4 regions of the Mesorhizobium sp. B2-4-13 genome follow, and region 1 is predicted to be linked to each of the others. Evidence: predicted binding sites of a transcription regulator. Region 1 holds the regulator's gene; each other region holds the start of a gene.

What was found. Region 1 encodes PhoB, which activates phosphate uptake and scavenging genes when phosphate is short. Its sites were predicted from a motif close to TGTCATNNANCTGTCAT; they were not measured.
Region 2: the regulator PhoB is predicted to act here: its motif matches at 1,752-1,768, upstream of FJ936_RS22375 (acid phosphatase).
Region 3: the regulator PhoB is predicted to act here: its motif matches at 1,723-1,739, upstream of FJ936_RS25890 (RNA degradosome polyphosphate kinase).
Region 4: the regulator PhoB is predicted to act here: its motif matches at 1,851-1,867, upstream of FJ936_RS17895 (toxic anion resistance protein).

Annotation. Positions count from the first base shown of each region.
Region 1 is NZ_VFVB01000007.1:85,922-89,129, forward strand. It holds gene pstB (phosphate ABC transporter ATP-binding protein PstB) at 1-394, shown strand, start outside; gene phoU (phosphate signaling complex protein PhoU) at 420-1,127, shown strand; gene phoB (phosphate regulon transcriptional regulator PhoB) at 1,147-1,836, shown strand; gene FJ936_RS19755 (ROK family protein) at 1,839-3,074, opposite strand.
Region 2 is NZ_VFVB01000008.1:256,532-259,739, reverse strand. It holds gene FJ936_RS22380 (DUF922 domain-containing protein) at 1-87, shown strand, start outside; gene FJ936_RS22375 (acid phosphatase) at 135-1,670, opposite strand; gene FJ936_RS22370 (cytochrome-c peroxidase) at 1,865-3,124, shown strand.
Region 3 is NZ_VFVB01000011.1:182,880-186,087, reverse strand. It holds gene FJ936_RS25890 (RNA degradosome polyphosphate kinase) at 1-1,658, opposite strand, end outside; gene FJ936_RS25885 (zinc-finger domain-containing protein) at 1,826-2,071, shown strand; gene FJ936_RS25880 (FAD-dependent monooxygenase) at 2,082-3,208, shown strand, end outside.
Region 4 is NZ_VFVB01000006.1:142,672-145,879, reverse strand. It holds gene FJ936_RS17905 (TetR/AcrR family transcriptional regulator C-terminal domain-containing protein) at 1-496, opposite strand, end outside; gene FJ936_RS17900 (TCR/Tet family MFS transporter) at 610-1,773, shown strand; gene FJ936_RS17895 (toxic anion resistance protein) at 1,908-2,987, shown strand; gene FJ936_RS17890 (substrate-binding domain-containing protein) at 3,041-3,208, shown strand, end outside.

The DNA.
Region 1 (3,208 bases):
CGGCCGTGTCGAGCAGGCGTTGAAACGCGCCGCGCTGTGGAACGAGGTCAAGGACAAGCTCAATGCCAGCGGCCTCAGCCTGTCGGGCGGCCAGCAGCAGCGGCTTTGCATCGCCCGCACCGTGGCGGTCAAGCCGGAGGTCATCCTGCTCGACGAACCGGCCTCGGCGCTCGACCCATTGTCGACCGCCAAGATCGAGGAATTGATCGACGAGTTGCAGGCCGACTACACGATCGTCATCGTCACCCACAACATGCAGCAGGCCGCGCGCGTCTCGAAGCAGACGGCTTTCATGTATCTGGGCGAGCTGGTCGAATTCGACAAGACCGAGAAGATCTTCACGTCGCCTCGCGAGAAGCGCACGCAGGACTACATCACCGGCCGCTTCGGCTGATCTCACGCATACGAGGACCAGGATCATGGCCGAACACACAGTCGCAGCCTTCGACGAGGATCTCGGACAGATCAGCAAGCTGATCAGCGACATGGGCGATCTCGCCGGCACGATGGTCGGCGGCGCCACCAAGGCGCTGCTGAATTCCGACAACGCGCTGGCACAGCGCGTCGTCTCCGACGACGCCATCATGGACGCGCGCCAGCGCGAACTCGATGATCGCGCCATCACCCTGATCGCCAAGCGCCAGCCGATGGCCGACGATCTGCGTCATGTCGTCGGCTCGATCCGCATGGCGGGCGATCTCGAACGCATCGGCGACCTTGCCAAGAACATCGCCAAGCGCGTCGGCTCGGTAGGCCTCACCGCCACGCCGCGCGACTTGTCGCATTCCATCGACTCCATGGCGCAGCTGGTGCTGATCCAGGTGCAGGGCGTCGTCGAGGAATATGCGGCCGGCGATGCCGCCGCCCTCGCCAAGCTCAGGAATGACGACGAACGCATCGACGTCAAATACACTTCGGTCTTCCGCGAACTCCTGACTTACATGATGGAGGATCCCCGCAACATCACGGCTTGTACGCATCTTTTGTTCTGCGCCAAGAATCTCGAACGCATCGGCGACCATGTGACCAACATCGCCGAGAATGCGTATTATGTGCTGACCGGCACGCAACTGCCCGCCAACCGTCCGAAGCAGGACGAGACGGCGATGTCGGTGCCGGCGGCTTGACGGCAGGGATGATCGATCGATGATCGCGCCACGCATCATGGTGGTGGAGGACGAGGAGCCGCTGGGCGTGCTCCTCCGCTACAACCTGGAGTCCGAGGGTTACCAGGTCGAGGTGGTGACACGCGGCGACGAAGCCGAGATACGCCTCCAGGAAAACGTGCCCGACCTGCTGGTGCTCGACTGGATGGTGCCGGCGGTTTCCGGCATCGAACTCTGTCGGCGCCTGCGCATGCGGCCCGAGACGGAGCGACTGCCGATCATCATGCTGACGGCGCGCGGCGAGGAGAGCGATCGCGTGCGCGGCCTCTCGACCGGCGCCGACGACTATCTGGTCAAGCCGTTCTCGACGCCGGAATTCATGGCCCGGGTCAAGGCGCTGCTGCGCCGCGCCAAACCGGAAGTGCTGTCCAGCGTGCTCAAGGTCGGCGACATCGTGCTCGACCGCGAATCGCACCGGGTCTATCGCAAGAAGAGCGAGATCCGGCTCGGACCGACCGAGTTCCGGCTACTCGAATTCATGATGCGCCATCCCGGCCGCGTGTTCTCGCGCAGCCAGTTGCTCGACAATGTCTGGGGCGAGACGATCTACATCGACGAGCGCACCGTGGATGTGCATGTCGGCCGCCTGCGCAAGGCGGTCAACAATGGCCGCATGCCCGATGTGATACGCACCATCCGTGGCGCAGGCTACGCAATCCGCGAGGATTGAGATCAGGCCACGTTCTTGCCGGATCTCACCTGCACGCCCGGCGCGAAAATCTCCTGGTCGACGAAGGTGAGCGCGCGCATGGCGCAGCCCTCGCGGATCAGCGGCAATTCGTTCGGCTCTGTATCGAAGGAAATCGATTTCGAATGCTGGCCGCCGGCGGTCTGGGCGATGGCCTCGCGCAAGGCCGGCTCGATCAGATCGAAGGCGGCGGCGCTGACGCCGACCATCGCAACCGGCGCCGGATCGATCAGCGCGAACAGGCTGCCAAGGCCATAGCCCAGCGCCTCGCCGGCCTTGCGATAGGCCTCGCGCTCCGGTCCGTCTCTTTCGCGCGCCGTAGCCGCCAATGCGCGCATGTCGGCGTCGCTGACGTCGACCGGTTTGGCGTCCTCACCCAGCTGTCCTGCATTACGCCAGATGGCATAGTTGCCGGCATAGGCCTCGACGCAGCCGCGCCGCCCGCAGCGGCAGAGCGCGCCGCCGGGGCGATGGATCATGTGGCCGAACTCGCCGCCCGAGGAATGGGTGCCGGTGAACAGCTCGCCCTTCAGCACCAGCCCCATGCCGATGCCGTGCGAGAGCAGGATGGCGATGAAGTCGTCGCGGTAGCGCTCGGGGTCGCGCCAGCGCAGCGCCACAGCCATCATGTTGCAGTCGTTCTCCATGGTGGCGGGGATGCCGAATTCGGCTTCGAGTATGTCGGCGAAGGCAATGTCCGTCTGCGGCGTGATCGGCGACCACAGCATGGCGCGCGCCTCGGTGTCGGTGATACCCTGGATCGCCAGCGCGATGCGGGCGATGCTGGCGACGTCGAGGTCGGGATCTTCGAGGCGGCGGCGGACGATGGCCACGCATTCGCCGATCAGCGCCTCGCGGGACATGGTCAGCGTGTCCAGCCGGCGCTGCTCCTCCGATATCACCTGGCCGGCGTAGTCGATGACGGCGACGGAGAGGAAATTCAGCGACAGCACCACGGTCATGACCGCCGCGGCCTCGGGGTTGAGACCAAGGCCAACCTGCGGCCGGCCGCGTTTCAGTGAGCCGGCCTCGTTCGGCTTGCCTTCGCTCAGGATACCTTCGCCGATCAGGTCGGCTGATATCGCCGATATGGTCGAGTGGCTCAGGGCGGTGGTGGCGGCGATCTCGGTGCGCGAGGGCTGGCCACCCCGGCGCACGGCTCCAATCACCATTGCGCGGTTGCGCCGGCGCAGATCGTCGTGGCGGATTCCGACCGACATGATTTCCCTCCCCGTCGCCGCGGTTCTTGACGCCCCCTCGAACACCTCCGGCAACGGGTCGAATACTGGCAGAAGCGGCTGGGGCTGTCATTTATTTATTGCGGGGCTCGAAAAAAGGCTTCCGGCACCTCAAA
Region 2 (3,208 bases), on a different contig from region 1:
CAGGCAAGCCGCGATTTCGACCGCATCGAACTCGGCCAGGGCGGCAATCTGCAAAAGCTCATTCTTGCCCTGGTCAATGGCGGCTGAGCCACCGCGCCTCGCGGCGCGGCGGCGTATTCGCGGTTCGCTCCGCCCTAGCGGCTGAGATCAAGCGCGGCTGACAGATCCCCCATCGGCGGCTCGCCATTGGCGGCCAGCGCCTTGTCGCGGGCGACGATGCCCGTCAGCACCGGCAGATCGTAGCGCGCGGTGATGAAGCGCAGGATCGATGTCGTATCGTATTGCGTGTGGTCGACCGTGCCCATCCTGGCATAGGGCGAGACGATGAAGGCCGGGATGCGGTTGCCCGGGCCCCAGCGGTCGGCCTTGGGCGGCGCGACGTGATCCCAGAAGCCGCCATTCTCGTCATAGGTGACGACGACCAGCATGTGGCTCCATTGCGGGCTCTTCTCCAGATGCGCGACGAGGTCGGCCAGATGCCGGTCGCCCGATGTCACGTCGGCATAGCCTGAGTGCTCGTTGAGATTGCCCTGCGGCTTGTAGAAGGCGACCTGCGGCAGCTTGCCGTCGTCGATCGCCTTGATGAACTCGGCGCCATCCAGGCCGCCATCCCTGAGATGCTCGGTGCGCGCTGCCGTGCCGGGCGCGTAGGCGGCGAAATAGTTGAACGGCTGGTGGTGGAACTGGAAGTTCGGCACCGGCGTGGCGTTCTTGCCGTCGAGCGTCGTCTGCCAGGCGCCGGCGTACCAGGCCCAGTCGACCCCCTTCAGCGACAGGAGATCGCCGATGGTGATGTCGTGCTGCGGCGGCAGCGTGGTGGGCGCGGCCGGATCGGCCAGCGCCTTGTCGCCGCCCTCGGCAGGCTTGTTGGCGCTCGGCTGATAGGGCGGCTGCATGGTGTTGACGGCGTAAAAATCGGGCGTGATGGCGCCGTCATTGACGAATTTCGGCACGCCGCCCAGCGCCGACGGCGGCGAATTGTCGGCCACCTTCAAGGTCGTTCCGTCGGCCTCGACCACGGCGATCTGGCCCTTGATCGGACTCGTGTCGGCATGCGGATAGACCGGCGTACAGGCGCAGGCGAGCTGGAAATGGTTGAGGAAGGAGCCGCCGAAGGCGCCCTGGAAGAAATTGTCGGCCAGCACATATTTCTTCGCCACCTGCCACATCGGCAGGCTCGAGCCGTCATAATGGCCCATGACCAGCCCGCCGGAATCGGCCCAGGCGACGAATTTATCGTTCTTGCCGCCGTCGATCTGCATCTGCTCCTGGTAGAAACGGTGCCACAAATCGTGGGTGATGACATTGGTGCCTTCGTTGAAGCCCTTGGGATCGTCGATGGCGAAGGCCGCGTTGGCGAGATGCGCGGTCTGCGCCTCCGTCACCACGGGCGTGACGCCCTTTCCGGTCAGCCCGCCCCAGGCCGGCGGCAGTTCGGTCAGCGGCTTGCCGTCGCGGTCGAGCTGGCGCGCCTGGTCGGCCGAGACATTGGCCAGCCCATTGGCGCCGGGGAAGCCGCCATAAAGATTATCGAAGCTACGGTTCTCCGCATAGATGACGACGACGGTGTCGATCTTGTCGAAGCCGGGAGGGGCGGCATTGGCGGCCGCAAGGGGAAACAAGGCCGAACCGGCCAGACAGAAGGAAGTAAGGAACTTGAGCCTCGTCATGGGAAGACCTCGTGGCTTGACTGTGGCTATGGGGCTATGGGGCTATGGCGCGGGAACCATGGGCAGCTAACGTGGATGCCTTGTCACCTTTGTGACATCCGCCGCCGCGGCGAACACGGTTTCGTGAGCACTGGGACCGGTCATCAATCCGTTGCACTGCGTTCTTATTTCCGGGCCAAAGCGGACCGTGCCCCATGATGACGAGACGATGGAAAAGCCTGGTGATCGCGAGTGCCGCGATCTCGACCTTTGGCTTTGCCGCGCCTGCGAATACGGCGGGGCCGGATCCCGGTCCGCTGTCGCGTGCGCAAGCCTTCGCACGCGCCGAGGCGCTGACTGCCTTGGGGCGAAAGATGTTCTTCGACCCGGCGCTCTCGGCTTCGGGAAAACAGGCCTGTTCCTCCTGCCACGATCCGCGCCATGCCTTCGGTCCGGCCTCGGCATCTCCCGTCGAGATGGGCGGCCCGAACCTCGACCAGTCCGGCGTGCGCGCGGTGCCGTCGCTGCGCTACCTCGAGGCGGCGCCCGCCTTCACCGAGCATTTCCACGATTCCGAGGACGAGGGCGACGAGAGCGTCGACAATGGCCCGACCGGCGGTCTGACCTGGGACGGCCGCGCCGATCACGGTGTGGACCAGGCGAAAATCCCCCTGCTCTCGCCGTTCGAGATGGCAAACAAGGATGCCGTGGCGGTCTCCGCCGCCTTGCGCAAGTCAGCCTATGCCGATGACTTCAAGGCAACCTTCGGCAACGATGTCTTCGACCGCCCGGACGATGCCTTCGACGCCGCCGCCGAGGCGCTTGGCACGTTCGAGCAGAGCGCGGTCGACTTCTACCCCTATTCCAGCCGCTACGACGCCTTCCTCGCCGGCAAGGCGACGCTATCGGCGCGGGAACTGCATGGCCGCGCCCTGTTCGAGGACGAGGCGAAAGGCAATTGCGCCTCCTGCCACCTCAGCGAACCGGCCAATGACGGTGAGCCGCCGCAATTCACCGATTTCGGCCTCATCGCCATCGCCGTGCCGCGCAATCCGGCCATCCCGGCCAACGCCGACCCGGCCTATGTCGATCTCGGCCTGTGCGGTCCCCTGCGTACCGATTTCCGTGGCCGCACCGACTATTGCGGCCTGTTCAAGACACCGAGCCTGCGCAACGTGGCGCTGCGCAAGAGCTTCTTCCACAACGGATATTTCCACACGCTGCGCGAAGCGGTGGCCTTCTACGCCAGCCGCGACACCGATCCCGGCCGCTGGTACCCGAAAAACGCTTACGGTACGGTCGACAAATATGACGATTTACCAAAGGCTTACTGGCCGAACCTGAATCAAGACCCGCCCTTCGACGGCAAGAAACCCGGCGACAAGCCGGCGCTCGACGATGCCGAGATCGACGACATCGTGGCGTTTCTGCAGACGCTGACGGATGCGGATCAGGCGGCGAAGCGGTCGCAGTGAACTGGGAAGCCACGTCGTAAGGGTCGCTAGTTGACGTGGGGATTAGCCGAAGCCCTCCCTCGCTTCGTCATCCTAGGGCGGAGC
Region 3 (3,208 bases), on a different contig from region 1:
AGCGCGTTCATCTTCATCCAGATACGCGCCGGCCGTCCCTCCAACGCATGGGTGACCTCGTCCGAAATGTGCTGAAGGATGCGGTTCCTCAGCGTGAACGGCGAGATCGCCAGCCGCATCTCCGCGGTCGGCTCGGCATAGCCGGTGATGAAATTGAACAATTGGGCGACGTCGCGGGCGATCGTCGGATCGGTGGTGAAGAAGGACAGGTCGGTGTAGATGCGCGCGGTGACCGGGTGGTAGTTGCCGGTGCCGAGATGGACGTAATTGCGCAGCTTGCCGTCCTCGCGCCGCACCACCAGCGACATCTTGGCGTGGGTCTTGAGTTCCAGGAACCCGAACACGACCTGCACGCCGGCGCGTTCGAGATCGCGCGCCCAGCGAATGTTGGCCTCCTCATCGAAACGCGCCTTGAGCTCGACCAGCGCCGTTACCGACTTGCCGGCTTCGGCCGCGTCGACCAGAGCACGCACGATCGGGCTGTCGTTGGAGGTGCGATAGAGCGTCTGCTTGATCGCCACCACTTCGGGGTCGGCCATCGCCTGGCGCAGGAACTGCACCACCACGTCGAACGACTCATAGGGGTGATGGACGACGATGTCCTTCTCGCGAATGGCGGCGAAACAGTCGCCGCCATGCTCACGGATGCGCTCGGGAAAGCGTGGGTTGTAGGGGATGAATTTCAGGTCGTCGCGGGGAACGGAGACGATCTCGGAGATCTGGCTGAGTGCCAGCGGCCCGGTGAGCACGCTGATGCGGCTCGACGAGACGCCAAGCTCGCCGGCGACGAAATCGCGCAATTCCCCAGGCATCAGCTTGTCGAATTCGATGCGGATGACGGAGCCGCGGCGGCGGCGCTTCAGCGCCGTTTCGAACAGGCGCACGAGATCTTCCGATTCCTCTTCGACCTCGATGTCGCTGTCACGAATGATGCGGAACGTGCCGGAGCCCTTGACCTCGTAGCCGGGGAAGAGCTTGCCGATGTAGAGGCCGACCGCCTCCTCCAGCGGAATGAAGCGGACATGGTGCTTGCGGTCCGGCAGGCGGATGAAGCGCTTCAGCGCCACCGGCAGGCGCAAGAGCGCGCTCATCTCCTCGCCATTCTTGCGATGGCGAAGTTGCAGCGCCATCGAGAAGCCGAGATTGGGAATGAACGGGAACGGATGCGCCGGGTCGATCGACAGCGGGGTCAGCACGGGAAACACCTGCTCCTGGAAATGGTCTTCCAGCCAGACCTTCTCGTCCTTGGTCAGCGCGTCGCGGGTGATGGTTTCGATGCCTTCCTTGTTGAGCAGCACCGTGAGGGCCGACAGGCTCTTCTGCTGGTCCTCCTGCAGCCGCTCGACCTCACGCAGCAATTGTTCGAGCTGCTGTTCGGGAGTGCGTCCGTCCGGGCTCTTCAGCACGATCCCCTCGCGCACCTGGCCGGCAAGACCGGCGACGCGCACCATGAAGAACTCGTCGAGATTGGCGGCCGAGATCGACAGGAAGCGGACGCGCTCCAGCAGCGGGTGATGGGTGTTCAGCGATTCCTCGAGAACGCGGCGATTGAACTGCAGCCAGGAGAATTCGCGGTTGACGAAGCGGTCCGGATTGCCTTCCGGGCTCGCTGCCGCGACATTGTTGAATTCGCTCTGTACCGGCTTCAGTTCGTTCATGATTCCTGCTCTTCCGCGCGCCTCAGCCGGTTAACCGGCTTAACTTATCCTGTGGCAGGCTTTTGCGACAGTTCTCTGACAGGCTTTTGCGACAGTTTGATTTCATCGAACTTGCAAACAGACTTGATATGATCCAGATGCAGAGAGACTGCGTTAAGGAGACGACGATGGCAGGCGGTTCCATTCCCCATTTCCAGAACGATGCGGGCCACCCGGCGATCGACATCGGAGTCAAGGAATTCATGTGCACGGGCGCCAACCCGCCTTTCGACCATCCGCATGTTTTTCTCGACATGGGCGACGACAATGAGAAAGTCTGCCCCTACTGCTCGACCCTCTATCGCTATTCGCCGAAGCTGAAGGCGACCGAAACGCTGCCGGCGGGCTGCCTCTACATCGACCAGGCCGCCTGACCTTCCGATCATGAGCTCGACGCGGTCCCGGCAGGTCATGATCGCCGGGGCTGGCATCGCCGGGCTGACAGCGGCGATTGCCTTTGCCGAACGCGGCTATTCCGTGAGGGTGTTCGAACAGGCGCAGCGTCTCGAAGCGGCGGGCGCCGGCATCCAGCTCTCTCCTAACGCGACCCGCATCCTTCGCCAGCTTGGCGTGCTCGACACGCTTCTTGCCAATGCCGTCCAGCCGGAAGCCGTGGTGCTGAAGGACGCCGCGAGCCTGCGCCAACTGGCACGCGTGCCGCTTGGCGGAGCCGGCGAGGAACGCTGGGGGGCGCCCTATCTCGTGGCGCACCGGGCGGATCTGCAAGACGCCCTGATGGCGCGCGTTGCGCAACTGCCCGACATCCATCTCACCACCGGCGCGCAGATCAGCAGCGTGGCCTCCGGTTCATTCGTTATCACCACGACAGACGGGGTCGGCCGCAAGGTCATCGATACCCAAGGATCTCTGCTGGTCGGCGCCGATGGCGTCTGGTCAGCGGTGCGGAGGTTTGCCAGTCCAGGCAGCGGAGCCGGCTTGGCGAACAGCCATTTCTCCGGCGAACTGGCCTGGCGGGCGACGGTGAGCGCAGACAACGAGGCGGGGCGAGCCTTCACCGCGATCGGCTCCCCTGACTGCGTCACCACCTTCCTGCATCCCGGCTTTCATTTGGTCGCCTACCCCGTGAGCAGGGGTAGCGCCTTCAACCTTGCCGCCTTCACCCGGGGCGAGCGCATCGCCGACGGGTGGTCACGCCACGCCGATCCCGCCATCCTTTCAGGCGCCATGCGCCGCTCCGCGCCGGCGCTGGCGCGTTTGGTGGAACTCGCTGGCCCGTGGACCGCCTTTCCTATCCACACGGTCGAACAGCGACGCTGGACCATGCCCGAAGGCATCGCGCTAATCGGCGACGCCGCGCATGCCATGACGCCGTTCGCGGCGCAAGGTGCTGCCATGGCGATCGAGGACGCGGCTACGCTTGCCGATTTGATCGCCGACTTCCCTGGCGACCTGACGCAAAGCCTCGTCATCTGGGAGAACCTGCGGCGGTCGCGCATCGCCAAGGTCATCCGTCGCGGCGCGCTCAACCGGCTTGCCTGGCATGCCCGAGG
Region 4 (3,208 bases), on a different contig from region 1:
GCGCCGCCGCATCCAGCGCTTCGCCACGCCCCGGACCTGACGGATTTTCGGCTTGCTCCTCCATGACACAGCCGACCGTGTAGCGGCCGACCGTCATCAGCAATTCCATGGCTGGAATCGCCGCCATGCCCTCGCCCGCCAGGAATTCCAGCAGCCGCTCGAAGTGCCCGAGCTCTTGCGGATCCGCTTCCGTGCCGGCGTGGACACGCGCGCCGTCGCGATAGGCAATCAGGGCGCTGCGAAAGCTGCGGGCATTCTTGCGCACGAAATCCTGCCAGGTCTCGCCGAGCCGTGGTGTTCGATGCCGATGGCCGCGCCGCAAGATCTCTTCGTTCATCGCGTCAAGCAAGGCGCGCTTGCTCCTGAAATGCCAGTAGAGTGCCGGCTGCTGCACCTTGAGCCGCTGCGCCAAAAGGCGGGTCGACAGCGCATCGATGCCAACCTCGTTGAGCAAGCCTAGCGCTTCGTCGACGATCATCGTCTTGTCCAGTTTCATGCGAATCCGTCTGGTCCTCCAGCTTGCGCCGTGAATTTATCAGTGATAAACCTTTCCTTATCAACGATAAATTCCTGAGTCCGATCGTGAAAAGAGCTTATCTCGTCGTCCTGATGGCGATGGCACTGGACGCCGTGGGCGTCGGGCTGATGATGCCGGTGCTGCCGGGCTTGCTGCGCACGGTCGGCCATGTCGACGATATCGGCTGGATTTTTGGCGCCTTCCTGTCGGCCTACGCCGCCATGCAGGTGCTTTTTTCGCCGCTGCTCGGCGCCCTGTCCGACCGCTACGGCCGTCGGCCGGTCTTGCTCGTCTCGCTCACGGGATCGATGGCGGACTATCTGTTCATGGCCTTCGCGCCAACACTGCCGCTGCTGTTCGTTGGCCGGCTGATCGCGGGCGTCACCGGCGCCAGCATGGCGATAGCTTCCGCCTACATGGCAGATATCAGCAGCCAGGATCGTCGTGCTCGGGGTTTTGGCCATCTCAACGCCGCCTTTGGCGTCGGCTTCATAGCCGGTCCGGCGCTCGGTGGCCTGCTTGGTGACGTTTGGCTACGCACGCCCTTCCTGGTTGCGGCAGCACTCAACGGGATCAACCTGGTACTGGCTTTCTTCCTGCTGCCGGAACCGAAGCGCGCGGGCGGCGCAAGCGAAATGCCGTCTTTCAACCCGCTGGCGCCGTTGCGTTGGGCGCTGACTTTCCCGGCCCTTTTGCCGCTGCTTGGTGCCTTCGCCGTTCTTGCCCTGGTCGGCGAAGTCGGCGGCACCATCTGGGTGCTCTATGTCCAAGGCAAATTCGCCTGGGACCTGTTCACCGTCGGCATCTCGTTGGCGCTGTTCGGGCTCTTCCATGCTGGAGCCCAGGGTTTTGTTGCCGGGCCGATCACCGAGCGCTGGGGCGAGAAAGCAGCGCTGATCATCGCCATCCTCGCCGACAGCACGGCCTATATATCGATAGCGCTGGCCTGGCAGGGCTGGATGGCCTTCGCCCTGCTGCCGCTGTTCTGTCTCGGCGGGATCGGAGCTCCGGCATTGCAGTCGCTGTTGACCTCACGCGTCGGCGCCGACCATCAGGGACGGCTGCAGGGCGTGCTCACCAGCATGACCAGCCTGGTCTCGGTGTTCGGGCCCTTCATCATCGCCATGCTCTATTTCCGCACGCGCACCGTCTTTCCCGGCACAGTCTGGATCGCGGGGGCGGCGCTTTATGTGCTGTGCCTGCCATTGCTCCTGCGAACCGGGTCATCTCCAGCCGTGCGGGAGGCCGCCGAATAGATATTTCTTGACGCTAGGCCGGAAGACGGCACTGTTCACCGCCGAAAACGGCCTCGGACTACCGTTTTCCACAGCGGCGACATATCACTGTCACAGGTTACCTATCGAGATGCTGTTACCGAGGGGAAGTCTGCATGGCCGACAAGAACAGCATCACTCTGCTCGACGACACTTCGACATTGCCGGCAATCGTAGCCGATCCGTCCGACATCGCCAGAATCGAAAGCACGATCGACGTCAGAGACCGTGCCGGCATTTCTGTCTATGGCGACCGTGCCCAGCAGGCAGTCAGCGACTATGCCGACAAGATATTGTCCCAGTTGCGCAACCGGGACCTCGGCGACACCGGCGATCTCCTGACCGACATCATCATGAAGGCCAAGAATCTCGATCCGGCCTCGCTCAAGGACCAGGGTTTCCTCAGCGGCCTGTTCTCCTCGTTCAAGGCGCGGCTCGAGCGCTTCAAGGAGAAATACGAGGACGTGGCGGGACAGATCGATCGCATCGGCCTCGAACTCGACCGTCACAAGGACACGCTGCGGCGCGACATTGCCGTGCTCGACGACCTCCATGAGCAGACCAAGGGCTCCATCCTCAAGCTCGATGCCTATGTGCAGGCCGGCAAGAAATTCGTCGATGACTACCGCGCCAACGAGTTGCCGAAGCTGAAGGCCGCGGCGGATACCGCTAGCGGCGACACTGGAGGCACGCTGGAGGCGCAAACCTATCAGGACGCCGTGCAGGCGCTCGACCGCCTGGAAAAGCGGATCTTCTACCTGGTGCAGGCGCGCCAGCTCGGCATCCAGCAATTGCCGCAGATCCGCATCGTCCAGTCGGGCGACGAGACGCTGATCGAGAATTTGCAAGCAACCTCGGCGCTGACCGTGCCGGCATGGAAGCAGAAGATGGTCATCCTGCTTGGGCTGACCAACCAGAAGTCGGCGCTCGAACTGCAAAAGACCGTGACCGACGCAACCAACGAGATGATCCGCCAAACGTCGAAAATGATGAAGGACCAGGCGATTTCGGTCGAGGAACAGGCGCAGCGCGGCATCGTCGACGTCGAGACACTGGCGCAGGCCAATCGCGATCTCATCGACACGGTACAAGGTGTGCTGAAAGTCCAGCAGGAGGGCCGCCAGAAGCGGGCCGACGCCGAAAAACAGATGGACCAGATGACGATCGACTTGAAGAAAGCGCTGACCCGGTCCTGATCGGAACCGCCATGCCTAAGACGCTGACGTCCGTTCTGCTGCTCGCCTTCGCGATGTTTTTGACGGCCTGCAATTCCAGCCAAGTCCAATTCTCGATCGTCTCCGGCTCCGAGAATACGGTGCTGGAGCCGATCGTCCAGGAATTCTGCGCCAAGCAAGGCGCGACCTGCACCATTTCCTATCAAGGCTCGCTCGACATCGGGCTCGGACTGCAAAAGCCT